2 regions of the Chromobacterium sp. genome follow, and region 2 is predicted to be linked to the other one. Evidence: predicted binding sites of a transcription regulator. Region 2 holds the regulator's gene; the other holds the start of a gene.
The links. The regulator NrdR, encoded in region 2, represses ribonucleotide reductase genes. The targets are predictions, from matches to a motif close to AAANACNATATATNGTNTTT.
Positions count from the first base shown of each region.

Region 1 (11,098 bases), on a different contig from region 2:
CGCGCGATCGAAACCATCGTCGCCACCGCCCGCACCGGCAAGATAGGCGACGGCAAGATCTTCGTCACCCCGGTGGAGCAAGTGGTGCGCATCCGCACCGGCGAAACCAACGAGCAAGCGATCTAAGAACCTGTTCAAAGTCTGCTGCGCGTCGGCGATACGGCGTTGAAAACCGCTTCGAAATGCTCATGTACCACCCCAACCGTACACTCCGCATTCTCAGTCGCAACGCCTTGTCTCGCCTTAGCTCGCGAGATCGTAAACACGTTCAAAGCCCCCACGAGCAAGCGGCAGGCCAAGCGCCTGCCGCTTGGTCTCTCAGCGCATCTTCAGTTGATCGCCCTTGCCGGCGAATACATCCACCCGGGATTCCGGCCGCCGGCGCATTGCTCCAACTTCACCGTCTTATAGGTGCAAAACGCCTTCCCCGGCGCATTACGGTTTGAGTGCTCCACCCCATCCCAGCACACCGCGGTCGTGCCTTCGATCAGATAATTGGGATGCGGCGTCTTGCCATCGGTTTGCGCATAATCCTGCCCCGTGCAATCGCCAATGCCGCCAGCCTGCCACTTCATCGCGGCAACCTTGGCCGGCGCGTACACCCAGCCGGGGTTGCGTCCGCCCGTGCAGCTTTCCACCGTTGCCGATTTGTAAGTACAGAACGCCTGCCCCGGATTATTGACGTTGTTGTAAGTCTTGCCATCCCAGCACACCGCTATCGTCCTCGCCGTGGCCAGCGCCTTGGAGGGCAAGCTGGAACCATAACTCGCGTTCACATCGCGGCCGGCGCAGTCGCCAATGCCCTTCTCCTCCCAGGCGAACTCCTTGACCGGCGCCGCGCTGTACGCCTTGCCGGTATTGATCCCGCCCACGCAGGCAGTGCGGCTGACATTCTTGTAGGTGCAGAACGCAACGCCGGGGCTGTTGCGGTTTGAATAGACCTTGCCGTCCCAACACACGGCGGTCATGCCGCTTGCCGCATAATGATTATCCGGAACGCTGCCGCTGGTACTGCCCACATCCCGCCCCGTGCAATCCGTCAGCCCCGTGTCCAGCCATTCAAACTCCGCCGCGCCCGCGCCAGCAGCGCACAATGCCAGGCCAAGCGCCAACACTTTCAGTTTCATGTTTCATCCACACCAGGTTAATAGACGTCAAATGCGCGCCGGCCCCGCCTGGCGTGCTCAAGACGAAATCATAACCATGGCCCTGCGCATTCAAAAACCCGCATATTCACAAAACATAAGCTGACAACAATCAACATATCAAAGAAATAAACTCGCGACTCATCCCAACGCCCCGCCTCGGCGGGGCGTCGTCATTTGCATCAGCCCCTACGCTTGCGCTCCAACCGCGCCAGCGCATCCAGACCACGGTGAACCTGATGCATCGCTTCCACGTGCCGAACCAGGCTCACCCGCCGCCCGGCCAGGCCCAGCAATACCTCCAGATAGTTGAAAAAGCCCAGCCGCAGGCCGCGGCGGTGGCTGCGGTCGCTGTAATCGATGTCGCGCGCGATGCGATGCAACAAGCCGCGCCCGATATGCAGCTGATTGCTTTTCAGCAACTGCGCCAGGTGCGCGGCGTACTGACGGCCAAGCACGCAGGCGGCCTCGTAATCCGCGACCTCTTCCGGCTGCCAGTAATGCGGGTAAGTACGTCCCGGCAGATAGCGGACAAAGGGCAGATGGGTTTCCTTGGTTTCCAGCGCGATGAAATGGTAAAGCGAGCGCGGCATGGCCGGCTGTTGTGGAGCATCGATGATCCGGCGGACGCCAGAGGGGGATGCGGAAAGAGAGGGTTGATTGCGAGCAGACTTCGTCATTGCAGCCTCCTGAGCAAGTAGCGCCAAGCCGCGAAAGCGGCAAGGCGGGCACATGACAAGGTTGGCCTACCGGAGAAGAACCCAAACACCGGCGCACCTAATGAAAGGTGCCCTTGCCATGGCCCGCCCGGATCAGGCATGGCAATGACAAGCGGACGTGCTGCGAAGCACGCCCACCAGGTTCTTCATTTCGAGAGGCCAATCCCGAGCGCCGCGATTGCTGCGGCGCGCGGCTATTGTGACATGACGCGCCTGGGAGTCAAGGCGGCGCGGGCCTCCGAAGCGTAGCAGCCCTTTGAGCAGCTTCTTAATCCAAAGACCCGAACAGGCAAGTATGCACCTTGCCGTGCTTCTCCTGGCCCGCCGCCACCACCTTGCCGTCGCCGGACATGACGATATGGCTGCTGCTCCTCGCCTCGCCCGGGCAGAACAGGCGCTGCGTCTTCGGCGCGCCAAAATGCCAGCGCAAAGTGGCGTAGCCGCCCCGCTCCGGCTGGGTGGAGGTGCCCGCCACCACGCGGCCGTCCTGACTAAAAGCGGTCAGCGTCAGATCGTCGATCACCGGCGGGAACGGCGCCAGCTTGCCGTTTTCCAAGCGCAGCGGGAACATCCCGTCTGCCGTCAACGAGTTCAGCCATAAAGAGCGGCCATCCTCGGAGACCGAGCGCAAGAGCATCCCCAGGCTCTCCTTGTGGGTTTCCGCGCGCACCGCCGCCTCCAGATCCACCTCGCCCTCCGGCGAGATTTGCACGAAGGCGCGGCTATGGTCGCTTTCCCGATTAAAGGACACAAAAACCGTGCGCCCATCCGCGGACAAACCCTCCAACACGGACTTGGCGCGGATCACGCTGACGCCCTCGCCCGCACGCCAACGCACGGCGTCGCTCTCCATGAAGATATTGCCATCCTCGCGGCTCATGCCGGCCCAGGCCAGCACTTGCGCCTCGCGTTGCGCGTCAGCCGCCTTGCCTTCCGCCGCGGCAGGCCACGGCAAGGGCTCGCGCCGGCTAGGCTTGCCCTCGTCCAAGTTCCAGACAAAGCCGTGCCAAACGCCGGTGTCGGCATGCTTGAAGGAGCCGGCCACATCCCCGCTCACCGGATGGACGCCGGCAACTTGCAGCTTGGTCACCTCGCTCTCGCTCATCAGCGGGCTTTCGTTCATGAAATCTTGCATCCACCGCATCCGCCGCAGCATGTCCATATTGCCGCGCAAGGCAAGACCAGCCGTTACGCCCCCGTCCGCGCTCAGCGCCAGCGGCAGGCTCATGGGTTCCGGCAACAAGCTGAACCCCTTGCCCTCCACCCATTGGAAGCCGCGCAGCATCGCCTTTTCGTCGCTCAGCAGCCAGCCAATCACCGTGCGGCCGTCGGCGCTGATGTCGGTGACACCGGACAGCCAGGCCTGGCCCGCCGGCACCAGCGTCTCCAGCGCGCCGCCGCGCCGCCAACGCACCGCCTCCAGCTTGCCATCCCGGCCGCTTCCAAAAGCCAAGGTCAGGCCGTCTCGCGACATCGCCACATAGCTGCTGGTGAAATAGCCGCCCTTGGGCAAAGGCAGGGCCGCCTCCGTTCGGCCCTGACGCAAGGTCAGGCCATTGTTTGAACGCAGCGCCCACAGCTCATGCCAGGGAAAACGCAGCTTGAGCGCGTCGATCAAGCCCATCACGGAATCGCTCAGCTCACCATCGCCAGCGCTCAGCAGCTGCGCCGAGCCGTCATAGGACAGCTTTTCCGGGTAACGCGCTTTCAATAGGACAAAATCAGGTTTTGTGGCGGCGGCAACCGGCGCGCACAAAGCGGCCAGCACCAAGAGGGAAGCGAAGGTTTTGGACATGACTAATTATGATTATCGACTTAAAACACGAAATACTATCATCCCAAAGACATCGCCCTCAAACCAGTCACCCGCTGCGCCTGCCCGACATCAAACAAAAAGCCCCCGGATTCCGGGGGCTTTCACGCGGATCAAAGCCGGCTTATTTCCACAGCTTCCACCACGGCATCTCTTCGATGGACCAGCCATCGCGCAGATACGGGCTGTTCGGGTAGTTCAGCGCCAGCACGCGCTTGGCGTCGTCACGCAGCTGCGTCATGCCCAGCTTGTCGTAAGCCGCCATCATGATGCCCAGCGCTTCTTCCTGGTACTTGGTGTTGGCATAGCTCTTCACCACGCCCTGAGCGCGGTTGGCCGCCGCCAGATACGCGCCGCGCTTCATGTAGTAGCGCGCCACATGCATCTCGTTGCCGCCCAGCGCATCCAGCAGCCGGTCCATTTTCTTGGAGGCGTCTTCCTTGTAGATGCTGTTGGGGAAACGCGTCACCAGCTCGCGGAAGGCGGTGAAGGCCTCGCGCGCGGCGCGCGGATCGCGCTCGCTCATGTCCTGACCGGCCCACTTGGCCAGCAGACCGGAATCATCGTTGTAAAATACCAGGCCTTTCAGATAATAGATGTAGTCCAGGTTCGGGTGGGTCGGGTGCAGCTTGATGAAGCGGTCGGCGGAGGCGATGGCCTGCTCCGGCTCATTATCCTTGTAATGGGTATACGCCAGATCCATCTGCGCCTGCTGGGCATAGCGCCCGTAAGGGAAACGCGCTTCCAACGTTTCGTAGAGCTTGACAGCGCGGGTATAATTGCCGCTGTTCAACTCATCATGCGCTTCCGAATACAGCTTTTCCACGGTCCAGCCGCGAGTCTCATCGTAGGTTTCCGTGGTTGCACAACCGGCAAGCCCCATCACCAACATTGCAGCGACAACGTATCTTTTCATGACTGATCCTTACTTTGACCCGGACGATTATAGCGATATCTCAGAAAACGAGGTATCCGCTACACAACAACTTAATGTTCCGCTGTCGCTGGGCGGCGAACGGCTGGACGCCGCGCTGGCGAAATTGATGCCGGAATACTCGCGCAGCCGGCTGACGCAATGGATCAAGGACGGCCATGTGCTGCTGGACGGCAAGACCGCCGCGCCCAAGACCAAGGTGCTGGGCGGCGAGAAACTGGACGTCACCCTGATGCGCAGCAACGAGGAGATGGCCTTCCAGCCGGAAGCCATGGACCTGCCCATCATTTTTGAAGACGACCACATCCTGGTGATCAACAAGCCGGCCGGCCTGGTGGTCCACCCCGCCTCCGGCAACTGGAGCGGCACCCTGCTCAACGGCCTGCTGCACCACTGCCCGGCGCTGGCCCAAGTGCCGCGCGCCGGCATCGTGCACCGCCTGGACAAGGACACGAGCGGCCTGATGGTGGTGGCCAAGACGCTGCCGGCGCAGACCGAACTGGTGCGCCAGTTGCAGGCGCGCACCGTCAAGCGCATCTATCGCGCCATCGCCGACGGCAATGTGCCGTTTGACGGCACCATAGAAACCCAGATGGGCCGCGACCCGCACAACCGCCTGAAAATGGCGGTACTGAAATTCGGCGGCAAGCAGGCCATCACCCATGTACGGGTGCTGGAGCGCTTCGCCAGCCACTCCTATATCGAATGCAAGCTGGAAACCGGCCGCACCCACCAGATCCGCGTGCACATGCGCGAGGCCAACCACCCGCTGGCCGGCGACCCCATCTACGGCAATCTGCGCCACAAGATGGACGAGGACATCGCCGCCGTGGTCAAGGCGCTGGGCCGCCAGGCGCTGCACGCTTACTCGCTGACCCTGGTGCACCCGGCCAGCGGCGAGGAGCGCAACTGGAAAGCGCCGCTGCCGGACGACCTGCGCCACCTGCTGGACGTGCTGCGCGGAGACGGCGACACCGCCGACGCCGCGCCGCTGCCGCAGTTGCAGGACGAGACGGAAGACGAGGACTGGGACGATGAGGACGACGAAGACGATGGCGACGTGGAGGTGATCTATGTCCGCTGACAGGCCCGCCGAGCAGGCGCCGGACTGGCTGGAGGCCGACTGGCCGGCGCCGCCCAATGTGCGCACCCTGATCACCACCCGCAACGGCGGCGTCAGCGCCGCGCCCTATCACAGCCTGAACCTGGGCCAGCACGTGGGCGACGACCCGGCCGCGGTGGCCGCCAACCGCGCGCTGCTGCGCCAACAACTGCCGGCGGAGCCGGCCTGGCTGAACCAGGTGCACGGCGTGACGGTGGTGGACGCGGCCACCGTGGCCGCCGCGCCGCCGGACGCCGACGCCAGCTTCAGCCGCCAAAGCGGCGCGGTGTGCGCCATCATGACCGCGGACTGCCTGCCGCTCTTGCTGTGCAATAGCGAAGGCAGCGTGGTGGCCGCAGCCCACGCCGGCTGGCGCGGGCTGTGCGAAGGCGTGATCGAAGCCGCCGTGGCCGCCTGCGACGAGCGCCCGGCGCGGCTGATGGCCTGGCTCGGCCCCGCCATCGGCCCGGACGCCTTTGAAGTGGGCGCGGAAGTGCGCGCCGCCTTCATGGAACGCGATCCCGCCGCCGCGGCCGCCTTCAGCGATATCGGCGACGGCAAATACCTGGCCGACATCTACGCGCTGGCGCGCCAGCGCCTGAACGCCGCCGGCGTGGAGCAGATCTACGGCGGCGAGGAATGCACGGTGATAGACCGCGCGCGCTTCTTCTCCTACCGCCGCGACGGCCAGACCGGACGCATGGCCAGCCTGATCTGGCTGGAGTAAGCGTCGCGCCCGGCCTCGCCGCCCCTCCCCCCCCCCGCTCCGGCGGGGGTTTTCATTGCCAGGCCGTGACAAGCCAAAAATCCAACACGCCATGGCAAACCATGCTGCCGCGGCCTAGCCGCTGCGTTATGATGCAAATCCACAACATCTAGTGATGGACAATGCCGCCCCCGCTGTGGCTTGTTCTAACAAGGTTTTTTGACTACACAGTGAAATGTGTCCACTGGACAAAAAAAAATCTCACGCCCCGCAAAGCCAGCAACCACGGGCTTTCGCCATAAATCCCAGGCAAATCTGCCGTTAAATCTCCCGCTGTCAAGACTTGTACTGCCCCATACTCAACACTAGAATTTGGGTGTGTCTCGAGCTACAAACAATACATATTGTGTTTACCCACAGCTCGCGCACAGCTTTTCAACAGATTTGTCCACAGCCGGCCTGCCCCTCGGGAAACGCAGTAACGGAAGGACGCAACCACCCACCTTATCGAGGGCTACATGCAATTGACCACCTTTGAAGGGCAGACCGCCGCAGAACTCGGCCGCGCAGCCGCGCCCAAGGCCGATTTCAGCCAGTACAAAACCATCCGTCGCAACGGTGCGGTGGTGCCGTTCGAACCCGTCAAGATCTCCATCGCCATGACCAAGGCCTTCCTGGCCGTCATGGGCCATCAAGGCGCCACCTCCGCCAGCCTGCGCGAAAAAGTCGCCCAGCTGAGCGAGCAAGTGGCCAGCGCCCTGATGCGCCGCAAGCCGGAAGGCGGCGCCATCCACATCGAAGACATCCAGGACCAGGTGGAACTGTCGCTGATGCGCTTTGGCGAGCATGATGTAGCCCGCGCCTACGTGCTGTACCGCGAACAGCGCTCCCAAGAGCGCGCCGCCCGCGGCGAAGCGCTGACCCAGGTGCAAATCAACGTGGTGCGCAAGGACGGCCGCAAGCTGCCGCTGGACATCGCCCGCCTGCGCGCCACCATCGAATCCGCCAGCCAGAACCTGGCCGGCATCGATATCGACGCCATCCTCAGCGAAACCCTGAAGAACATCTACGACGGCGTCAGCGAAGACGAAGTCAACAAATCCGCCATCCTGGCCGCCCGCTCCATGATCGAGCAGGACCCGGCTTACGATTACGTGACCGCCCGCCTGCTGCTGAACAATATCCGCCTGGAAATCCTGGGCGAAGCCGTCAGCCAGGAAGAAATGGCCAAGCAGTACGCGCTGTACTTCCCCACCTTCATCAAGAACGGCATCGACGCCGAACTGCTGGATGAAAAGCTGGCCGAATACGACCTGAAAAAACTGGGCGCCGCGCTGGACGCCAACCGCGACCTGAAGTTTGGCTACCTGGGCCTGCAAACCCTGTTCGACCGCTACTTCCTGCACGTGGACGGCAACCGCATCGAAATGCCGCAGGCCTTCTACATGCGCGTGGCCATGGGCCTGGCGCTGAACGAAGTGAACCGCGAAGCGCGCGCCATCGAGTTCTACAATGTGCTGTCCAGCTTCGACTTCATGTCGTCCACCCCCACCCTGTTCAACTCCGGCACCCGTCGCAGCCAGCTGTCCAGCTGCTACCTGACCACCATTGCCGACGACCTGGACGGCATCTACGAAGGCATCAAGGAAAACGCCCTGCTGTCCAAGTTTGCCGGCGGCCTGGGCAATGACTGGACCTCCGTGCGCGCCATGGGCTCCCACATCAAGGGCACCAACGGCAAATCCCAAGGCGTGGTGCCGTTCCTGAAAGTGGTCAACGACACCGCCGTGGCGGTGAACCAGGGCGGCAAGCGCAAGGGCGCCGTCTGCGCCTACCTGGAAACCTGGCACGCGGACATTGAAGAATTCCTGGAGCTGCGCAAGAACACCGGCGACGACCGCCGCCGCACCCACGACATGAACACCGCCAACTGGATTCCGGACCTGTTCATGAAGCGCGTGATGGAAGGCGCGGACTGGAGCCTGCTGTCCCCGTCCGAAGCCCCGGACCTGCACGACCTGTACGGCGCGGCCTTCGAGAAGCGCTACAAGGAATACGAAGCCATGGGCGAGCGCGGCGAGCTCAAGGTGTACAAGCGCATTCCGGCGCTGTCCCTGTGGCGCAAAATGCTGACCATGCTGTTTGAAACCGGCCACCCGTGGATGACCTTCAAGGACCCGTGCAACATCCGCAGCCCGCAGCAGCACATGGGCGTGGTGCACAGCTCCAACCTTTGCACCGAGATCACCCTCAACACCAATGAGGACGAAATCGCGGTCTGCAACCTGGGTTCCGTCAACCTGTCCGCCCACCTGATGGCGGACGGCAGCCTGGATTCCGAAAAACTGCAGCGCACCATCCGCATCGCCCTGCGCATGCTGGACAACGTGATCGACATCAACTTCTACCCGGTGAAGAAGGCGCGCAACTCCAACCTGAAACACCGTCCGGTGGGCATGGGCATCATGGGCTTCCAGGACTGCCTGCACCAGAAGCGCGTGGCCTACGGCTCCGACGCCGCGGTGGAGTTTGCCGACGAATCCATGGAAATGGTGGCCTACTACGCTTACTGGGCCTCCACCGAACTGGCGGAAGAACGCGGCCGCTACCCGTCCTACAAGGGCAGCCTGTGGGACCGCGGCATCCTGCCGCACGACAGCATCAACCTGCTGGCGGCCGAACGCGGCGGCTTCCTGGAAGTGGACCGCAGCGAACGCATGGACTGGAACGCGCTGCGTGAACGCGTGAAAACCCACGGCATGCGCAACAGCAACTGCCTGGCCATCGCGCCCACCGCCACCATCGCCAACATCATCGGCGTATCGGCGAGCATTGAGCCGACCTACCAGAACCTGTTCGTCAAATCCAACCTGTCCGGCGAATTCACCGTCACCAACGAATACCTGGTGCGCGATCTGAAAGCCGCCGGCCTGTGGGACGAAGTGATGGTGGCCGACCTCAAGTACTTCGACGGCAGCCTGGGCCAGATCGACCGCGTGCCGGCCGAACTGAAAGCCATCTACGCCACCGCCTTCGAGCTGGACCCGCGCTGGCTGGTGGAAGCCGCCTCCCGCCGCCAAAAGTGGATCGATCAGGCGCAGTCCCTGAACCTGTACATGGCGGGCGCTTCCGGCAAGAAACTGGACGAGCTGTACAAGCACGCCTGGTTGCGCGGCCTGAAAACCACCTACTACCTGCGCACCCTGGCCGCCACCAGCGCCGAGAAATCCACCGGCCGCGGCGGCGAACTGAACGCGGTGTCCAACAGCCACGGCCAAGCGGCCGCGGCACCGGAAGCCGTGGTGGACAACACCCCGGCCACCGACGCCAAGTTCTGCAGCATCGACAACCCGGATTGCGAGAGCTGCCAATAAGGCGGAAGCAGCCATCCTGGCTTGAACGGCCGGCCCCTTAGGGCTGGCCCAGCCTGGCCCCGGCCAGGCTCCATCTCACAGCCCCCTGCCCGCCGCCGGCGTTGAATTGGCCCCGCACCCCGGCCTCCCTTTGCCCGTGTGCCCAAAGCGGCCCGGAAACACCGGCAGCGACCCGCGCGGCGGCAAACCGCGCGGCCCACTCTCAGGGGAAACCGGATGGAGATAGAGGCGTTTTTCAACAGCTACGCCAAAGGCTACAGCCAGCTGGACGTGGCCCGGGTAAGCGCGCACTTCACCGTGCCCTTCACCGCCATCCATCAGGGCGACCTGAGCAGTTGGGAAGACATGGCATCGCTGCGCGACACCACCACCGCCTTGCTGGCGTGGTACCGCAGCCAGGGCTTTCTCAGCGCCAGCCACCAGCTGGACAGCGTGTTGAGCTTTGGCCCCGACGCCGCCAGCGCCCGCGTGCGCTGGACCGTGCAGCGCCAGGACCAGCCGGCCTGGGAATATTGCACCGGCTACCACCTGAAACGGGTGGACGGCAAATGGAAGATTTACGGCCTGGTGCAGTACCAGGACGCGCCGCAACGGTAAACAGTACCCAGCCTCAAGCCGCTTGCCCCCAGGCGGCTTCGGGATGGAAACGCCGCCGGCCCGCGATGCGGGCGGACGGAAACAGCTCAAGGCCAAGCAAGCAAGCGCGGCGGGTGTTGAGCGGTTTCCAGGAAGACGAGGCCCACGGCCCCGCCGCCACCAGCCAGGCTTCAGCAGGAGGTCAGATGCAAACGTTTGAAAACATCCGGATCAACGGGTTTTGCGAACAAAGAACCCACAACCCCGACAAGCAGTTTGTGCTGTTCAATATGTACCTGACGCTGAACCAGGCCCCGCCCTGCGAATGGAAGGACCTGTTCAACGAAGCCCGCCGCCTGCCGCGCCAGAAAGTGTGGCGCAAAGCCTGGGTGGAAGCGGACGCGCTGGTGGTGTACTGCCAGCCGGAAGAACTGCAGCAGCAAATAGAGCTGCTCAAGCAAGACATAGAACAAGCCAACCGGCAATACCGCCAGCTGCTGAAGCTGCGGCAGCCGCGCGGCAACCAAGTGGAGCAGGAGGAAAGCAGCGAACGCCAGCTGATCCACCGCCTCAGCCAACAGCTGCGCTTCTGAAAGGACACCGCTCATGAGCGCCACCGCATTCTGTATCGCCCGCCATGGCGAACATGGCAAAGACGCAGGCTACCGCAAACTGGGCAGCCTGCACGTGGACCTGGACCCGGTGCCGGCAATCGCCGCCGCGCCGCGC
Region 1 covers NZ_JAYSGF010000072.1:577-11,674, reverse strand. Annotated here, with positions in the region: gene ACE3QM_RS22175 (P-II family nitrogen regulator) at 1-126, shown strand, start outside; gene ACE3QM_RS22170 (hypothetical protein) at 330-1,127, opposite strand; gene ACE3QM_RS22165 (hypothetical protein) at 1,328-1,738, opposite strand; gene ACE3QM_RS22160 (hypothetical protein) at 2,133-3,659, opposite strand; gene ACE3QM_RS22155 (outer membrane protein assembly factor BamD) at 3,802-4,593, opposite strand; gene rluD (23S rRNA pseudouridine(1911/1915/1917) synthase RluD) at 4,592-5,695, shown strand; gene pgeF (peptidoglycan editing factor PgeF) at 5,685-6,440, shown strand; gene ACE3QM_RS22140 (ribonucleoside-diphosphate reductase subunit alpha) at 6,938-9,793, shown strand; gene ACE3QM_RS22135 (nuclear transport factor 2 family protein) at 10,010-10,390, shown strand; gene ACE3QM_RS22130 (hypothetical protein) at 10,576-10,962, shown strand; gene ACE3QM_RS22125 (hypothetical protein) at 10,976-11,098, shown strand, end outside.
Region 1: a site for NrdR is predicted at 6,812-6,831, ahead of ACE3QM_RS22140 (ribonucleoside-diphosphate reductase subunit alpha). Genes of this name have one in related genera too.

Region 2 (19,064 bases):
AGTTCCGCCTCGCGCAGATGCAATAACACCGCGTCCACCATCATGCGGAAGCTGTCGCCCTGAATCGGCTGGCCGTCCAATAAATACAGCAGGGATTTGAGCAGACGCTCGCGCAGATGGATGTCCGGCTCGGACATGCCGTCCTCGAACAGCTTGCCCAGGTAGAGGCCCAGCGACGGCGGGAAGCGAGAAAAGCCATCGCGCTCCATCCGCGTCAACAGGCTTTCCCAGTCGGTCTCCAGCCACACCCGCACATTGCGCACCGAAAAGCCGCTGCGCGCGGTGATCTCCACCACTTTCTTGGTATCGCCCAGCCAGAAGTAATAGAACTCGCGGGTACAGGTCAGCGCCAGCACCTGTTCGTCCGGCGAGCAAGCCTGCAGCAGGCGCTCGCAAGGGCCGCGGAAGCCTTCCGCGCTGCGCTCGACGCCGTCCAGCCAGGGCAGCAGCAGTTCCAGAATGCGACGCCTCTCGTCCACGACCTGAGCCGGCGCGCCCTGACGCGCCAGCAATCGCATATAAGCCTCCAGCGCCGCCTTCAAATCGCTCATGCCCTTTCCCCAGCCCTCCCGAATGTCGTTCCGGTCCTGCCTTCCCCCTCGCCGCTCGCGCTCTTCGGCACAGCGGGCGGACTGTTCTTATTTTCGGACAGAAATGTTGCAGACTCCAGACGGATTCACAGCGGCGCTGGCGTTTTCCCAAGAGCGGCCAAGAAAATCTGTTTCACGGCGGAGACAAGGCGCGCCGACGCGGGCCGTGCTTGAATACGGCCAGTCGGCGCAATGCCGTATCAGGGGGTGGCCGTTCTCAACGCGGCGAGAGGGGGGCCGGCGTCAGGCTCAGGCGCAAATCCGCGCCCACCATGCGCGCGTCGCGTATGCTCAGCCGCTGTTTATCCGCCAGGTCCTCCAGCGGCGGCCAGGCGAACAGGCCGCGCGCGGCATCGCCGGCCAGCGACGGCGCCAGGTAGAGCACGATCTCATCCACCAGCCCGGCGCGCAGCAGCGCGCCGTTGAGGCCGGCGCCGGCTTCCACCATCAGCATATTGACGCCGCGCTGCGCCAGCGCCGCCAACAGCGCCGGCAGATCGGCATGGCCGTCGGCCTGTCGCGGCAGGGTCAGAATCTCCGTACCGGCGCGGTAGGGTTGCAGCAGCGCGGCCTGGTGATCGCAGGTGGCCAGCAAGGTGGCGCCGCCCTGGTAGATGCGCTGTTCCGGCCGCGTGCGCAGATCGCTGTCCAGCACCACCCGCAGCGGCTGGCGCTCGCAGGGGACTTCGCGCACCGTCAGTTGCGGATCGTCGGCCAGCACGGTGCCGCTGCCGGTGAGCACCGCGCAGTGCTCAGCACGCAGGCAGTGCACATCGCGCCGCGCCTCCGGGCCGGTGATCCATTGACTGCTGCCGTTGAGCAAGGCGGTCTTGCCGTCCAGCGTGGCGGCGGCCTTGAGCGTGACCCAGGGACGGCCGCGCTCGACGCGCGACAGAAAGCCGCGATGCACTTGCCGCGCCTCGGCTTCCATCAGTCCGGCGTCGGCGGCGATGCCGGCGGCGCGCAATATGGCCAGGCCGCGGCCGGCCACTTCGTGGTAGGGGTCCACCATCGCCGCGGCCACGCGGGCCACGCCCTCCTCGATCAGGCGCCGCGCGCACGGCGGGGTGCGGCCGTGGTGGCTGCACGGCTCCAGCGTCACATAGGCGGTGGCGCCGCGCGGGGACAGGCCGCGCGCCAGGCAGTCCTTGATCGCCTGGATTTCCGCGTGATCGCCGCCCACTTCCAGGGTGGCGCCCTCGCCGATCACCTCGCCGTCGCGCACCAGCACGCAGCCCACGCCGGGGTTGGGCGCGGCACGGCGGGTGGCCGCGGCGGCCAGGCGCAGCGCTCTTTGCATGTAGTAATGATCGTCGGCGGAGTCATTCATGATTCAACACTTCCATTCATGGGCCAGCAGACTGTACTGCCTGGCGTCGCAATAGCGGCCCTGCAACAACAAATACTCGCGCAGCACGCCTTCGTAGCGGAAACCCAGCCGTTCCGCCACCGCGTAGCTGCGATGATTGTCCGCCGCCGCGTCTATCGCCACCCGGTGCAGGCCCAGCGGGCCGAAAGCCTCGGTCAGCATTTGCGTCAGCGCCGCCTGCATCACGCCCTGCCCCACCTGGCGGCGGTCCAGCCAATAGCCGACGAAGGCGTGACAGTTCAAGGTGTCGACGGAGTGCAGATCGCAAACGCCGGCCAGCTCGCCGCCGCGCAACACCAGCCAAGTATAGGCTTTGCCGATCTGACGGCTGACGGCGGCGGATTCCAGAAAGGCGCGGGAGTCGGCCTCGGAGCGGGTCAAAGGCTCCCACGGCATCCACGGCCGCAAGGCGTCGCGGTTGGAGGCTATCAGCGCGAACAGCGCCGGAGCGTCGGACAACTCCGGCGCGCGCAGCGTGACATCGGAAGGCAGGGGTTCAGGCATGCGGGGCACCCGTGATGACAAAAGAATAGAACAGTCTACTCCAGCCATCCGCCGGGCGGTCAATGCGAGGACTTCTGGATTTCCTTGATGGCGTCGGAGAACTCGGACACATCCTGAAAACTGCGGTACACCGAGGCGAAACGCACATAAGCCACCTTGTCCAGGCGCGCCAGTTCATTCATCACCATCTCGCCGATCTCGCGGCTGGAGACTTCGCGCTCGCCCAGTTGCAGCAGTTTGTGACAGATGCGGTCTATCGCTTCGTCCACCAGCGCGGTGGGCACCGGACGCTTGTGCAGCGCGCGCAGGAAGCTGGTGCGCACTTTCTCGATGTCGAATTCCGAACGATGGCCGGCGGTTTTCACCACCTGCGGCATGCGCACATCGGCGGTTTCAAAGGTCGTGAAACGCTTCTCGCACACCGGGCAGCGCCGCCGCCGCCGGATGCTGCTGCCGTCCTCACTGACGCGGGAGTCGATTACCTGAGTATCGGCATTGCCGCAGAACGCGCATTTCATGACTTAATCCTAAGGGTTCCAATGTATGGATGTTATCAGCAATGCGCAGTCAAGTTAATGCCGCTATCGCCCGCCCATGAAAAAGACGCCCCGCGGGGCGTCTTTCAGCGGCCCAAACCAGCTTGGCTTATTTGGCGTACACCGGGAAACGATGGCACAGCGCGGTGGCTTGCTCGGCCACGCGGGCGATCAGCGCGTCGTCGTTCGGATTGTCCAGCACGTCCGCCACCAGATTGGCCACCTGGATGGCTTCGGCTTCCTTGAAGCCGCGGGTGGTGATGGCCGGGGAGCCGATGCGGATGCCGGAGGTCACGAACGGGGTTTCCGGGTCGTTCGGAATCGCGTTCTTGTTCACGGTGATGTGGGCGCGGCCCAGCAACGCGTCGGCGGCCTTGCCGGTCAGGCCCTTGGCGCGCAGGTCCACCAGGAACACATGGCTCTCGGTGCGACCGGACACGATGCGCACGCCGCGCTCGCCCAGGGTCTTGGCCATGATGGCGGCGTTCTTCAGCACTTGTTCCTGATACACCTTGAACTCGGGCAGCAGCGCTTCCTTGAAGGCGACGGCCTTGGCGGCGATCACGTGCTCCAACGGGCCGCCTTGCAGCGTCGGGAACACATTGCTGTTGATGCTCTTCTCGAACTCGGCCTTGGCCAGGATGATGCCGCCGCGCGGACCGCGCAGGGTCTTGTGGGTGGTCGAGGTCACGAAGTCGGCGAACGGCACCGGGTTCGGGTAAACGCCGGCGGCGATCAGACCGGCGTAATGCGCCATGTCCACCATGAAGTAAGCGCCGCATTTCTTGGCGATCTGACCCATGCGCTCGAAATCGAAGCGCAGCGCGTAAGCGGAGGCGCCGCCGATGATCAGCTTGGGCTTGGTTTCCATCGCTACGCGTTCCATGTCGTCGTAGTCGATTTCTTCCTTGTCGTTCAGACCGTAGGCGACGATGTTGAACATCTTGCCGGACAGGTTGGCCGGGGAGCCGTGGGTCAGGTGACCGCCGTGGCCCAGGTTCATGCCCATCACGGTGTCGCCCGGCTTCAGGATGGAGAAGTACACCGCCTGGTTGGCCTGGCTGCCGGAGTGCGGCTGCACGTTGGCGTATTCCGCGCCGAACAGCTGCTTGACGCGGTCGATGGCGAGCTGTTCCACCACGTCCACGTGTTCGCAACCGCCGTAGAAGCGCTTGCCCGGGTAGCCTTCGGCATACTTATTGGTCAGCTGGGAGCCCTGGGCTTCCATCACCGCGGGGCTGGTGTAGTTTTCCGAGGCGATCAACTCGATGTGATCTTCCTGGCGTTGGCACTCGGCTGCAATCGCAGCAGCGAGTTCGGGGTCGAATTTGGCAATCGTCTGGTCAGCAGCGAACATCTTTGACTCATCCATCAAAGGGTTAACGATGCGGGCATTCTACACGAAATGCCGAAGCGAAATCCTTAACGTGAAGCAATTGCGAGAGGCGACGACAAGCGCCCGCGCGCCACTTCCATCGACCCCACACCCCACCGGCAAGGAGACAAAGCCACAGCGATTTGCAGCCCAGCATTGGATAAAGCAACAATGCCAAGCACCCTCTTCCAATGGTTCGTCTCAGTGGAGAAAGATGAATGTTTTGGCTGGATCAAAACCAAGCCATGCCGACGGAGTGGTTCGCAGGTGCGCCCACGCCGGATCAGCGCTCCGCGTGGGTGGGGAATATCTACCGTGTCGCCTTAGCCCATCATGCCGATGGCTTCTTCGAAGTCGTGCCATTTGTTTTTGGCGCCTATCGCTACCTAATGTATTTTGCCAGCCTGGCGGGAGAAGTGCCTGGAGACGATGAGCAGGAGGTACGTAACTTTATCCGGACTTGGGCGCATGACTTTGAACCCGATATGCGCACAAGCCGGTTGGTAAAGTTCATGCGAGCCGATGCTATCAACCGCGACCATATCTACGAGCCGGACTCATGGCGCCTGGACAACCCCCGCCAGATTTTCAGTTTTGGGCAACATTTACTTGAAATTGTTGTCTACCATAGTCGGCTTATAGCTGAAACAAGGCAGTACTTTTACAAGCCGGCTCCAGGGCTTGGCAGGTTCTATGATAGGATTTGTCACTGTAATCAGCTGCTCATCCGAGAACTGGGCTTTAGCGCCATCCACAGCGTGGGACTTGAGGATACGGGGTATATCGGCTATGAAAAACAGCGTTAAATCACCCAATGCCAAGAAGCGGGTCTATGTATCCCAGACCACCGCCCACAGCTTGGCTAAGCTAAGCCATGATCTCGGTGAGGCTTGTTCCAAAGGAACTGTGGTCAAGGTGGAATCCAACCCACCATCATCGAAGAAACCGCCAACGCGCAAACTGCGCGTGGTTTGAAAAAAGCGCCGGATACCCGGCGCTTTGTCTTTCATCTCCTCACTCCCGGCTGTCCACCAGAATCAGTTCGGCGTCCTCGCTGGCGACGATGCGCAACAACGCTTCATCTTTGATCGCCGCGCCGTCGCGGGCTTGCAGCGCCACGCCGTTGACTTCCACCCGGCCACGGGCCAGCACCAGATAAGCGCAACGCTGTGCGCCCAACCGGTAATCGACGCTTTCGCCGGCCTTGAGGGCGGCGCCCAACACGCGGGCGTCGGCACGGATCGGCAAGGCCTGATCGTCGCCGTCCATGCCGCTGGCCAGAGCGACGAAGGCGCCGGAGCGATCCTCCTTGGGAAACGGTTTGCTGCCCCAGGACGGCTCGCCTCCGCGCCGCTCCGGCATGATCCAGATCTGGAAGATGCGGGTGTCGACGGCTTCCAGATTGTATTCGGAATGCACGATGCCGCGGCCGGCGCTCATCACTTGCACGTCGCCGGCCTCGGTGCGGCCCTGGTTGCCCAGATTGTCGCGGTGGCTGATCGCGCCTTCGCGGACATAGGTGATGATTTCCATGTCCGCGTGCGGATGCGGCGGAAAGCCGGTGCCCGGCGCGATGGCGTCGTCGTTCCACACCCGCAGCGCGCCCCAGTGCATGCGCGCCGGGTCGTGGTACTCGGCAAAGGAGAAATGATGCTTGGCATCCAACCAGCCATGGTGGGCTCCGCCCAGGCTGGCGAAAGCGCGATGTTCTATCATGCTGTCCTCCCGTATTGTGGCGAGGCGCCGCCTGCGCGGCGACGCGTCTGATGCAACCACTATACGCAGCGGGCCTGATGCTGATAAGCAGCGGGATCGAATAGCATGCTTTCCATTTTTGATGCAATCAATGCGCCATACTGATTTTTGAACGCTAAAATTGGAATCAATCTATCCAATCCCTGCCTATTTATGAAACGACTGCCCGATCTGGAAGCCTGGGCGATTTTCGCCAAGGTGGCGGAATGCGGCTCCTTCGCGCGCGCCGCCGCGGAACTGACGCTATCCCAGGCCACGGTGTCCAAGGCGATTTCCCGCCTGGAAGCCCGGATGAAAACCATGCTGTTGCACCGCAGCTCGCGGCGGCTGTCCTTGACCGAGGCCGGCCACGCCGCGCTGGAGCGGGCCAGCCGCATCCTGGCGGAAGGCGAGGCAGTGGAAGCCGACATCACCGAGCAATCCTCCAGCTTGCGCGGGCCGGTGCGAGTGACCGCGCCGATGTCCTTCGGGCTGTCCCACCTGGCGCCGCTGCTGCCGGAGTTCATGGCGCGGCACCCGGAAGTGGAGCTGGATTTCCATTTCAGCGATGAGCAAGTGGACCTGGTGGCCAAGCGCCTGGACCTGGCGCTGCGCATCGCCTCGCTGGCCGATTCCAGCCTGCTGGCCCGCCGCCTGTGCTCGGTGCGCATTCTGTTGGTGGGCTTGCCGGCGTATTTCGCGCGCCACGGCCGGCCCAGCCATCCCCGCGAGCTGTCCGCGCATCGCGCGCTGTTGTACAGCAACGCGCCCGGCGGCGAGTTCTGGCGCTTCCGCCACGCGGAGCAAGGCGAATTCGCGCTGGAAATGCCTTCGACGCTGCGGGTCAACAACGCCGAGGCGCTGACGCCGGCGCTGCGCGCCGGCCTGGGCCTGGCGCTTCAGCCGGAATTCCTGGCCTGGCAGGATGTGCAGGCCGGCGAACTGGAAACCGTGATGATGGATTGGCAGGTGGACCCGATCGCGCTCTACATCCTGACGCCGCCGGGCCGCAGCCGGCCGGCGCGGGTACAGGCCTTGATCGACTACCTGGCGGCGCGGCTGGCCGTCGCGCCATGGGCGGATTGCGGCTAGCCGCTAACGATAAGCGCAATGACAAAGCCCCGCTCAAGGCGGGGCGTAATCACCGGACAAGGCGGGACGAGGCTTAGAACCTGTTCAAAGTCTGCTGCGCTTCGTGAGGCGTAGCACGGTGAGTACGAGCTCAAAATGCTCATGTACCACTTGTACATTCCGCTTTTTCGCTCGTTTTCGCCTTGTCTCGCCCTTGCTCGCGAGACTTTGAACAGGCTCTTACAAATCGTCAGCGGTGAAGAACAGCGGCACGCCGTCCTTGCTGTCCGGATGCAGCTCCGCCAGCACATGCACTTCGCGCACATGGCATTCCGCCATCAGTTCGCGGAAGCTTTCCTCGATCAACTGCACATTGTCCAGCGCCGCCAGCGGCCAGACGAAGGCTTCCCAATTGCGCTCGTCGCCCGCGGCGGACAGGGTGATGTGCAGTTCGCCATTGTCGTGGGCGGACAGGATGGCCACCGGCTCCTGGTTCAGTTCGCGCAGTCTGCGGATCTGGCTGCTGGCGAACACCTGCATCGCCACCTCGAAGCGAGCGTAGTTGCCGGCCACCATCGCCTGCATCGCCGGCATCGGCGGGCGGGCGATGGGGAACAGCGTCACGCCGTCGGCCTTCAATTGCTCGCCCAGGAACTTCATCAGCGGCATGCCCCAAGCGCCCACCGCGCCACCGAGGCGCAGCGGCGGCTCGGCGCCTTCCGGCTGGATCGCCACGCCCAGCAGATAGCGCAGGAACACGCCCTCTTCCTTCACCGTGACCGGCGCCGGCTGCTGCGGCAGCAGCGCGCGCGCATGGGCCGGATCGCGGTTCAGCTTATAGAGCTGAGCGGAGTCCAACCCCACCACGCTGTCAGGATGCAGCAGCGCGCCGCCCAGCGCGACATCGGCATCGGCGGCGAACACGCCATGCTCGCGCAGCAATTGGTTCAGGCCGGCCACATCGGCGATCTCGCCCGGCAGCGTGGTCTGGTTCTTGCTGCCGGCCACCAGCACCAGCGGCATCGCGAAGACGATGGCGCGACCGCCGCCAGTGTTTTCCGCCGCGTCGCGCAGCGCATCCCACACCAGTTGATAGCATTGCTGAGACGGCACCATGGCCAGCGCCACCGAGATGGACAGCAGTTCGCCGCGCGCCAACATCTCGGCCATCGCGTCGCGCACTGCGGAGAACCACATTTCCCGGTCGGACTCGGTCTTGGCGTTCAACGCCGACTGGGCGTTGTGGATCAGCATATTGGTCAGCGCCACTTGCGGGTGGTACTGGCGCGGATCAGGGAGGGTATGGCGTACGGCGTCCATGAAGGGGAATCCTGCGGCAATCGGAAAACCGCTATTTTGGCACAGCTGCGGCCCCCATGGTGCGCCGCGACAGTGGCGATTCCAGTAGCGATGTACCAGATCAGCGACAGAAAAATATAATTTCACACATTTGCGAAAAACAACATGTTGACACTCGATACCGCAATCTGGATAATTCGTTCTCGTTGAGATGCAGCAATTGCTTCTTGATAGTTTCTCCTCTATTTCTCCTTTGTAGACTTGGCGCGGACCTAACGGTACCGCGCATTTTTTTTGCCTTTTTTCGGCGAAGCCCCATGCTAAGCAAACGCTAAGCTTCTGTTAATCAATCAAATTATTAAAATTCGTGTAGCAAGGAAACTTGCCTGCCGCCACCGTTTCACGCTCCCCGCGCGCTCCTTTATCCCTATCTCCAGCCCGCCTCGTCCCGTCCGCGCCGCAAGCCCAATTCATGCCATTTAGATTTAAACGAACGAAACATATGACTAACAGCATTAGAACGGATTTCGTTTGTGAAAATTTAGGAAAACGGACAAGGAAGAACTGTTGGATTCGAAAACAAATGAACAAGACAAAGACGTCACCGTGAACGGGCGACTGGGGAAGGCTGGCGGCGGCGCAGCGCCGATGAGGAGCAGATGGTTGCTGCCACGCAAAAAACAATGGGCCGCACGGTAAAAAACCGTACGGCCCACATGCTATCCGTAAACGAGTTACGGAAATATGACAAATATCAACGGTGTTCTACTTGCGTCACATCGCGCACCGCGCCAGTGTCGGCGCTGGTGGTCATCGCCGCGTAGGCGCGCAAGGCCGGGCTGACCACGCGGTCGCGGCCCAGCGGTTTCCACGCGTCGCGGCCCTTGCCTTCCATCGCCGCGCGCCGCGCCGCCAGCGCTTCATCGCTGATCGCCAGGCGGATGGAGCGGCCCGGGATGTCGATCTCGATGCGGTCGCCCTCTTCAACCAGGCCGATGGCGCCGCCCTCGGCCGCTTCCGGCGACACATGGCCGATGGACAGGCCGGAAGTGCCGCCGGAGAAGCGGCCATCGGTCAGCAAGGCGCAGTCCTTGCCCAGGCCCTTGGATTTCAGATAGCTGGTGGGGTACAGCATTTCCTGCATGCCGGGGCCGCCCTTGGGGCCTTCATAGCGGATCACCACCACGTCGCCGGCCACGATGCGGTCGGCCAGGATGGCCTCCACCGCCACGTCCTGGCTTTCAAAGATGCGGGCGCGGCCATTGAACTTGAGGATGGAGTCGTCGACGCCGGCGGTTTTGACGATGCAGCCGCGCTCGGCGATATTGCCGGCCAACACCGCCAGGCCGCCATCCTGGGAGTAAGCATGCTCGCGGTCGCGGATGCAGCCCTCGGCGCGGTCGTCGTCCACCGTCGGGTAACGCATGGACTGCGAGAAGGCGATGGTGGTAGGCACGCCGCCCGGCGCCGCGCGGTAGAAGCGCCGCGCTTCGCTGTCTTCGCCGTGGCGGCAGATGTCCCAGGCTTCCAGCGCCTCGCCCAGCGTGGCGCTGTGCACGGTGGGCACCTCGCGACGGATCAGGCCGGCGCGGTCCAGCTCGGCCAGGATGGCCACCACGCCGCCGGCGCGATGCACGTCTTCCATATGGTATTTCTGGGTGGCCGGCGCCACCTTGGCCAGACACGGCACCGAACGCGAGATGCGGTCGATGTCCGCCATCTTGAAGTCCACGCCGGCTTCCTGCGCCGCCGCCAGCAGATGCAGCACGGTATTGGTGGAGCCGCCCATGGCCACGTCCAGGCTCATCGCGTTCTCGAACGCGGCCTTGGTGGCGATGGCGCGCGGCAGCAGGCTGGCGTCGTCCTGTTCGTAATGGCGCTTGGTGATGTCCACGATCAGGCGGCCGGCGCGCAGGAACAATTCCTTGCGGTCCGCGTGCGTGGCCACCAGGCTGCCGTTGCCGGGCAGGGACAGGCCCAGCGCCTCGGTCAGGCAGTTCATGGAGTTGGCGGTGAACATGCCGGAGCAGGAGCCGCAGGTGGGACAGGCGGAACGCTCCACGCGCTCGACGTCCTCGTTGGACACCGCGCTATTGGCGGCCTCCACCATCGCGTCCACCAGGTCCAGTTTGCGGATATCGTTGCCCCACTGCACCTTGCCGGCTTCCATCGGGCCGCCGGAGACGAACACCACCGGGATGTTCAGGCGCATCGCCGCCATCAGCATGCCGGGGGTGATCTTGTCGCAGTTGGAGATGCACACCAGCGCGTCGGCGCAGTGGGCGTTGACCATGTATTCCACGCTGTCGGCGATCAGGTCGCGGCTGGGCAGGCTGTAGAGCATGCCGCCGTGGCCCATGGCGATGCCGTCGTCGATGGCGATGGTGTTGAATTCCTTGGCCACGCCGCCGGCGCGTTCGATTTCCCGCGCCACCAGTTGGCCCATATTGTGCAGGTGCACATGGCCGGGCACGAACTGGGTGAAGCTGTTGGCGATGGCGATGATGGGCTTGCCGAAGTCATCGTCCTTCATGCCGGTGGCGCGCCATAGAGCGCGGGCACCCGCCATATTGCGGCCGGCGGTGGAAGTGCGGGAGCGGTATTGGGGCATTGCTGATTCCTTAATCTCTACATGGGCGGAAAGGCGCTCCAGGCCTGGCCTGCTTTAAGGCCGGGCCGCCTGGCTCCGGGTGCCGGGGAGCTCAAGGCAAAAATGCGCCGGGCGGCGGGTGGGCCGCGCGACGCGTGGGAACGCTTTCCCATATAATCCGTCCACATTCTTTTACCGCAAACGCACACGGCTGACAAATGATCATTCATCCGCAGTTCGACCCCGTGGCCATCCAGCTGGGCCCGCTGGCCATTCATTGGTACGGCCTGATGTACTTGCTGGGCTTCGCCAGCTTCCTGATCCTGGGCAATTACCGCATCAAGCGCGGCCACGCTTTCCTCACTTCCAAGCTGCTGGACGATCTGTTGATGTACGGCGCCGTCGGCGTGGTGCTGGGCGGCCGCCTGGGCGAGGTGCTGTTCTACCAGCCCGGCTATTATTTCAGCCATCCGCTGGAGATTCTGATGGTGTGGAAAGGCGGCATGTCCTTCCACGGCGGCTTCATCGGCGTGCTGCTCGGCGTGGCGCTGTTCGCGCGCAAGCACGGCCGCAGCTTCTGGGAAGTCACCGACTTCATCGCGCCGCTGGTGCCGCTGGGCCTGGCCGCCGGCCGCATCGGCAACTTCATCAACGGCGAGCTGTGGGGCCGGGTGGCCGATCCCAAGCTGCCGTGGGCGATGCTGTTTCCGCAGGCAAAGATGGATGATCTGATCCAGGCGCAGCAATCGTCCGACCTGATGGTGACCCTGCTCAACTACGGCGGCCTGCCGCGCCATCCGTCGCAGCTGTACGAGTTCGCGCTGGAAGGCCTGGCGCTGTTTGCGCTGCTGTGGTGCTTCAGCGCCAAGGCGCGCGCGCGCGGCCAGGTGTCGGCGCTGTTCCTGATCGGCTACGGCCTGGCGCGCTTCGGCAGCGAATACTTCCGCACTCCGGACGCCGGCATCTTCGGCCAGTCCGACGTGATCAGCATGGGCCAGTGGCTGAGCCTGCCGATGATCGTGATCGGCCTGGCGCTGTTCTACCTGTTCGGCAAGCGCAAGGCGGCCTGAGCCGGGCTAGGCTAGAATGCTTGCCATACACGGCGGTTTTTAGTCCGCCGCTTCAAGGCCAGTCTTAATGACTGGCCTTTTTGAATCCCTAGCCCTTGCGGCTTTTCGTCCGCAATAGAGGAAAACACTGCCATGACCGCCATCAAACTGACGCTGGCCGGCGCGCTGCTGGCCGCCGCCACCCTGGCCAACGCCGCCCAGACCGTGCTCAAGGTCTCCGCCATCCCCGACGAATCCCCCACCGAGCTGCAGCGCAAGTTCGCGCCGCTGGGCCAGTATCTGGAAAAAGAGCTGGGCATCAAGGTGCAGTTCGTGCCGGTGTCGGACTATGCCGGCGTGGTCACCGCGCTGACCTCGGACAAGCTGGACATGGCCTGGCTGGGCGGCTTCACCTATGTGCAGGCCAGCCAGCGCGGCAAGGTGGTGCCGCTGGTGCAGCGCGAGGAGGACAGCAAGTTCACCTCCACCTTCATCACCAGCGGTCCGGCCAAGAGCCTGAAGGAGCTGAAGGGCGACAGCTTCGCCTTCGGCTCCGCCTCCTCCACCTCCGGCCACCTGATGCCGCGCTACTTCATGCAGAAGGACGGCATCAAGCCGGAAAGCTTCTTCAAGAACGTCGCCTATTCCGGCGCCCACGACGCCACCGTGGCCTGGGTCGCCGCCGGCAAGGTGGAAGCCGGCGTGCTGAACAGCTCGGTGTGGCAGAAGCTGGTGGAAAGCAAGAAGGTGGATAGCGCCAAGGTGCGCGTGATCGCCACCACCCCGGCCTACTACGACTACAACTGGACGGTGCGCGGCAGCATGGACAAGGGCTTGCAGGACAAGATCCGCCAAGCCTTCCTCAAGCTGGACGCCAAGAACCCGGAACAGAAAGCCGTGCTGGATCTGCAGCGCGCCAGCCGCTTCATTCCCACCAAGCCGGACAACTATAAGGGCATAGAAGCCGCCGCCACGGCCGCCGGGCTGCTGAAGTGAGCCTGGAGCTTCGCGGCGTCGGCCTGAAGCTGGGCGGCGCCGCCATTCTGCGCGACATCGATCTGCAGCTTGCCGCCGGCGAGCAGGCGGCCCTGATCGGTCCGTCCGGCGCCGGCAAGAGCACCCTGCTCTTGCTGGCCAACACTGGCCTGCGCCCGGATAGCGGCACGGCGCGGCTGCTGGGCGACGATCCCTGGCGCTTGCCGCGCCGCGCCTTGCGCGCCTTGCGAGCGCGCATCGGCAGCGTCTACCAAGCGCCGCCGCTGCCGCCGCGTCAGCGCGTGATCCACGCGGTGGCCGCCGGCCGGCTGGGCCAGAGCGGCGAACTGGCGGCCTTGCGCCGCCTGCTGTGGCCGGACGACGCCGCCGGCGTCGCCGCCGAGCTGGAACGGCTGGGCCTGGCCGGCAAGCTATGGCAGCGCTGCGATGAGTTGTCCGGCGGCCAGCGTCAGCGTGTCGGCATCGCCCGCGCGCTGTACCAACGGCCGGAACTGTTGCTGGCCGACGAGCCGGTATCGGCGCTGGACCCCAGGCTGGCCGACGACAGCATACGCCTGCTGTGCGAGGACGCCCGCGCCCGCCAGGCCACGCTATTGGTCAGCCTGCACTCGGTGCCGCTGGCGCTGGCGCACTTCCCGCGCATCATCGGCCTGCGCGACGGCGCCATCGCCTTCGATCTGCCGCGCGAGCAAGTCGACGCCGCTCTGCTGGCCGAACTCTACGCCGGCGATACTCCCGAGAGCGCGGCAGAGCCAGCCGCGCCCAGCGCGGCGCTCAGGGGCTTGCAATGCTGAAGCCCGCGCCGCGCGACCCGGCCGCCCGCGCGCGGCTGGGCTGGCTGCTGCTGACGCTGGCCTTGCTGCTGCCGACGCTGCCGCTGACCCAGTTCACGCTGAGCACCTTGTTCAATGGCGACACCTGGCTCAGCCTGGCTCGCTTCGCCGCCGGCTTTCTGCCGCCGGCCCACGACAGCGACTTTCTGAAAGAAGTGGCCAAGGAAACCGCCACCACGCTGGCGGTGGCCAGCGCCGGTCTGTGCCTGGCCATGCTGCTGGGCGCGCCGCTGGCCTTCGCCACCAGCCGCGCGCTGGACGATCACCAACTCACCGCGGTCCGGCCGCGCCGCACCGTCCTGACCGCGCAAAGCCTGCTGCGCGGGTTGATGGTATGGCTGCGCGGCGTGCCGGACATCGTCTGGGCGCTGCTCTTCGTGCGCGCCGCCGGCCTGGGCAGCCTGCCGGCGGTGCTGGCCTTGGGCCTGGCCTACGGCGGCATGCTGGGCAAGGTTTACGCGGAAATCCTGGAATCCCAGCCACGCGCGCCGGCCCAGGCGCTGGCGGCTGCCGGCGCCAGCCGCTGGCAACGGCTGTGCTGGGCGCTGTGGCCACAGGCCTTGCCGGAATTGATCAGCTACAGCGTCTACCGCTGGGAATGTGCGATCCGCGCGTCGGCGGTGATGGGCTTCGTCGGCGCCGGCGGCATCGGCCAATTGCTGGATAGCAGCCTTAAAATGCTCAATGGCGGCGAGGTCGGCACCTTGCTATTGGTGTTCCTGTTGCTGGTGGGCTTAAGCGAGGGCGTCAGCCGCTGGTCGCGGCGCGCGCTGGAGCGCGACGGCGGTGGACCCTGCCTATTGCTGGCCGGCGGCGCGCTGACCGCGTTCAGCCTGTGCTGGCTGTGGCCGGATTGGCGCGCCAACGGCTTTGATTGGCGCGGCCTGCCGCGCTTCGCCATGGAATTCCTGCCGCCGGACCTCTCCGCCCCAAACTTGCGGCAACTGGGACAAGGCGTGGTGGAAACCTTGGCGATGTCGGCGCTGGGCACAGTGCTGGCGGCCTTGCTGGCCATGCCGCTAGCGCTGCCCGCCGCCGGCCGGCTGGGGGCCACCGCCAAGCGCGCGACGCGGCTGTTGCTGAATATGCTGCGCGGAATTCCGGATCTGCTGTGGGCGGCGCTGGCGGTATTGGCGCTGGGCCTGGGGCCGGCCGCCGGGGTGCTGGCGCTGGCGCTGCACACCGCCGGCGTGTTGGGCCGCCTGTTCGCGGAAACGCTAGAAAACGCGCCGCCGCAAGCGGAACAGGCGCTGCTCAACGCCGGCGCGGGCCGCGTCGCCGCCTTCTGCTACGGACCGCTGCCCATGGTGACCAGCCAATGGCTGGCTTACACGCTGTACCGCTGGGAAAACAATATCCGCATCGCCACCGTGCTCGGCATCGTCGGCGCCGGCGGCCTGGGCCAGCAGCTGTATCTCGCGCTGTCGCTGTTCCAGCAGCAGGCCGCCGCGGCCATCATCCTGGCGATGGTGGCGCTGTCCTGGGGCGTGGAACAGCTGAGCCGCGCGCTGCGCCAGCGCATGGGCTGAAACGAGGAACGGGGCGGCAAGCCTACGCTTGCCGCCCCGTCCGTTCCCACCCCATTCTTAATTGGCTTCCTTGCAGGCCACCAATCCACACACAAACATCGCGAAACCCGCGAACCCCAGGGCCTTGGCCACCAAGAACGGCCACTCCGGCGTGCCGCCATTGCCGCCGGACGCGCCAAAGCCCGCCAGCATCAGTCCCAACCAGGCCACGCCGCCAGCGGCCAGCAAGGCGCAAGCCGCGCCGCCATACCATGCTCTCTTGCTCATCACGGTTCTCCTCATCTCACACTTGAATCTTCTTATTGTTCACATCCGCCCCGCCAACAACCCGGCCAGGCCCAGCAGCCAGCACAAGCCGGTCGCCAACAGGAAGCCGCGCAGCAAACGGGCCATGCCGCGCTGCCGCGCTTCCAGCGAGCGACCAGCCAAATCGCGGCCAAACAGCCGCGACAAGCTCAAGTCCAGTTCCTCAAGAGTGCCAGCCGAATCCAGCGCCCGCAACAGCGCGGCGTCCAATTGCAAGCGCCAACCTAGCCAGGCCTGCCATAAAGCGACAGCCGCGCACAGCGGCAGCCACAGCGCCGACGGCGACGCCAGCGCCATCAAGGCCAACAGCCCCCAGCTGGGCCAGCACAGCCAACGGCTGGAAGCCAGCACCGCGGCGCTCAGCCGCGCCTGAGCGAGCTCGGTCTTCATAACGGCTCCATTCGCGCGCACTGACGCGCCAGCTCCGCGCATTGCGCATCGCTCAACTCCACGCGCTGGCGGCGTTGCCGCAGCAGCGCGCGCGCCTGCTCCACCGTGCTGGCGCGGCCGCTAAGCACCAGCCAGGCCAGCAATACCACGGCGCTGCGGGTCAAGCCCAGCGCGCAATGCACCAGCAGGGGCCCGCGATGGCTGGCCCGCAACTGCTGCAAGGCCAGCGCCGCCTGCCGCAGCTGCGCCGGCGGCGGCAGCAACAGGTCCAACAAGGGCTGACTGTGATAGGCGGCCGCGGCCGGCGCCTGGCGGTCGTATTCCGCGGCCAGGTCCAGCACCGCGACGAAGCGCGCGTCGCGCGCCGCGCTGACCGGCCCCAGCCAGACCTCCTCGACCACCTCCTCGGCGCCCGGCAGGCGGCGCAGGAAATAGCCATGCACCAAGCGCGCGGCCAGGCTATAGGGCCACAACAGCACGCGCGCGGCGAAGCGGCGGCGGCCGGCGTGCTTTTGCAGCGCGGCCGGCCCCAGCCGCCAATAAGCCAGCGTCAGCACGCCCAAGGCCAATGCCGGCCAGGCCAGCAGCCAGCCCCAAGCACCCAGCGTCGCCGCCAATGCCAGCAGCAGCGCGGCGCCCACCGCATAACGCGCGCCCAGCCGGCGGCTGCGGCCGGGCTCGGGCGAATGCCAGGCCGGCGTTGCCGGCGCCGGCATCGGCCACAGATAGCAGACCAGCACCGCCAGCGCGAAGCCGGAAGGCACATCCCAGAAATGGTGCTGCCAAGTGGTCAGCACCGACACGCCGATCAAGGCGAACCAGCCATGCAGCAGCCAAAGCCAGCGCGGCGGCGTGTGCTGCCAGTAGCGCAGCCATAACACAAACAGCAGGCCGATGTGCAGCGACGGCGCCTGGTTGAACGGTTTGTCGAAGCCCATCAGCAGATCGAACATCCGCCCGAACACGCCATCCAGCGGCGGGCGCTCAAAGCCGAAGCGCAGCGGAAACAGCAGGAAGCACAGGCAGGACAACAGTGTGACCGCCAGCAGGCGCTTGGCGTGGGCATTGAGCTCGGCGCGGCTGGCACACAGAAAGAGCGAGACGCCGTAGAGCAGGTCTATGCTCCAGTACGGCACGATGGTCCACGGCCACAGCGGAATGGCGCGCTCCCAGGCCATCGCCACATTGCCCACCCGCTCCGGCGGCAGGCCGGCCGCGTAGTGATTGGCCGCACCGTAGAGCAGGAAAAAACTGGGGCCCAGCAGCAACAGCCACAGACAGGCCAGCCGCCAGGGCCGGCCGGCGCTCATCGCCGCCACCATAGCAGCAGCGCCAATAATGCCAGCGCCAGCAGCCACGGCCAGCGCCGGGGGCGCGGCTCCGCCAACGACGCGACTGCCTCGCCGGTATCCGGCCACTCATCTTCGTCCGGATCTTGCTCGCTTTCCCAGACGCGATATTTCTCGCGCCACTCCAGGCTTTTGCTCAGGTCCTTGCCGCGATAGACGCGCTCGGCCAAGGCATCCATCGCCGGCCCCCAGCCCAGCTCGGCTGATTTCAACAGCCAGGACTCGGCCTGGTCCGCCTTGCCGAAGAAGCGGCGATCCAGATAGAGCCGGCCCACGCCGTAGCAGCCCCAGGACGCCACATCGGCTTCGGCGGACGCGGCGGTCTGCAGCAACAGCCCCTCGGCTTCGCGCAGATAATCAGCGGCGCGTTTCGGCTCCGCATCGCTGAGCTTTTCCAGCACGTACGCAACGTGGATAGCACCAGCCTTATGTCCTGCCGCCAGCGCCTGGCGGTAACGGTGCAGACTGCGTTGCAAGTCGGAATCGCCTGCATCGCCAAACAGCCAGGCCTCGCCGGCCGCTTCCGCGCCTTCCGCCGAACCAAGATCGGCGGCCTGCTCGCAAAAGCTGAGGCCTTCGGCCAGATAGCGCTCCTCCTCGTCCACATTCAGCAACACCCAGCCAAAGCCGCTCAATACATGATGCAACTCCAGCGGCGCGTCGCCGGCATGCCGCCGCGCCACGCGCATGCCTTCGTCGAACAACGGCTGCGGCAGCTCCGGGCAGGCGGCCAGGATCACGCCGCTCAATTGCGTGTCGACGCGCAGCGGCTCCGCCGGCGCGCTCACGCCTCGGCCTCGGCCAGCGGCTGCGGCCGTTCCGCCGCGGCATCGCTGCGGCGACGCGCCAGGCTGACGCTGAAAATGCCCCACTCGTCGATGCGCTGCTCCAGCTTCTCGAAGCCGGCGTCGGCCACCAATTGATCCATCTCCTGCTGGGTGCGGCGGCGCATGATCCAGTCCGCGCCGCCGCGATGGCTGCTCAGCGTGCGCGCGATCAATTCCAGCTGCGGATGCCAGGGCTGGTTGGTGTAGACCAGATAGCCGCCGGGCGGCACCGCCTCGGCCAGGCCGGCCAGCGACTGACGAATCGGCTCGTTCTCGGGGAATAGCTCATAGAGGCCGGACACCACCGCCAACGTCGGCGCCGGCTGCAGCGCCGCCAGGCTGGCGCGATCGAAGGCATTGCCCTGGTCGAAACGCGCCACCGCGTCCAAGCCGCGCTCGGCGATCAGCCGGCGGCCGGCGCCGACATTGATGTCGCTGTAATCGCGCAGTTGCACATGCTCCACCGGCTGGCCGGCGATGGCGTCCAGGATGTAGCGGCCATGGCCGGCGGCGATGTCCAGCAGCCGCAGCGGCTGGCCGTCGGCGCGCAGGCGGCCCATCGCCATGGCGATCAGTTCCTCCAGATTCAGCTTGCGCTGGCGTATGCCCTTCCAGCCCACGCTATCCAGATAGGCGCGGTCGCCCAGGCGGCCCAGCGGGCTGATGCCGGACACCTGGTTGCGGTACACATAGTCCAGGGTGCTGCCGGAATCGAAA
Region 2 covers NZ_JAYSGF010000040.1:14,763-33,826, forward strand. Annotated here, with positions in the region: gene ACE3QM_RS18445 (hypothetical protein) at 1-551, opposite strand, end outside; gene ribD (bifunctional diaminohydroxyphosphoribosylaminopyrimidine deaminase/5-amino-6-(5-phosphoribosylamino)uracil reductase RibD) at 808-1,920, opposite strand; gene ACE3QM_RS18455 (GNAT family N-acetyltransferase) at 1,924-2,463, opposite strand; gene nrdR (transcriptional regulator NrdR) at 2,523-2,981, opposite strand; gene glyA (serine hydroxymethyltransferase) at 3,109-4,356, opposite strand; gene ACE3QM_RS18470 (hypothetical protein) at 4,593-5,180, shown strand; gene ACE3QM_RS18475 (hypothetical protein) at 5,205-5,384, opposite strand; gene ACE3QM_RS18480 (pirin family protein) at 5,389-6,090, opposite strand; gene ACE3QM_RS18485 (LysR family transcriptional regulator) at 6,283-7,200, shown strand; gene ACE3QM_RS18490 (hypothetical protein) at 7,420-8,499, opposite strand; gene ilvD (dihydroxy-acid dehydratase) at 9,233-11,089, opposite strand; gene lgt (prolipoprotein diacylglyceryl transferase) at 11,287-12,138, shown strand; gene ACE3QM_RS18505 (putative selenate ABC transporter substrate-binding protein) at 12,271-13,113, shown strand; gene ACE3QM_RS18510 (phosphonate ABC transporter ATP-binding protein) at 13,110-13,907, shown strand; gene phnE (phosphonate ABC transporter, permease protein PhnE) at 13,901-15,475, shown strand; gene ACE3QM_RS18520 (hypothetical protein) at 15,533-15,742, opposite strand; gene ACE3QM_RS18525 (hypothetical protein) at 15,782-16,171, opposite strand; gene ACE3QM_RS18530 (phosphatase PAP2/dual specificity phosphatase family protein) at 16,168-17,481, opposite strand; gene ACE3QM_RS18535 (hypothetical protein) at 17,478-18,308, opposite strand; gene ACE3QM_RS18540 (bifunctional alpha/beta hydrolase/class I SAM-dependent methyltransferase) at 18,305-19,064, opposite strand, start outside.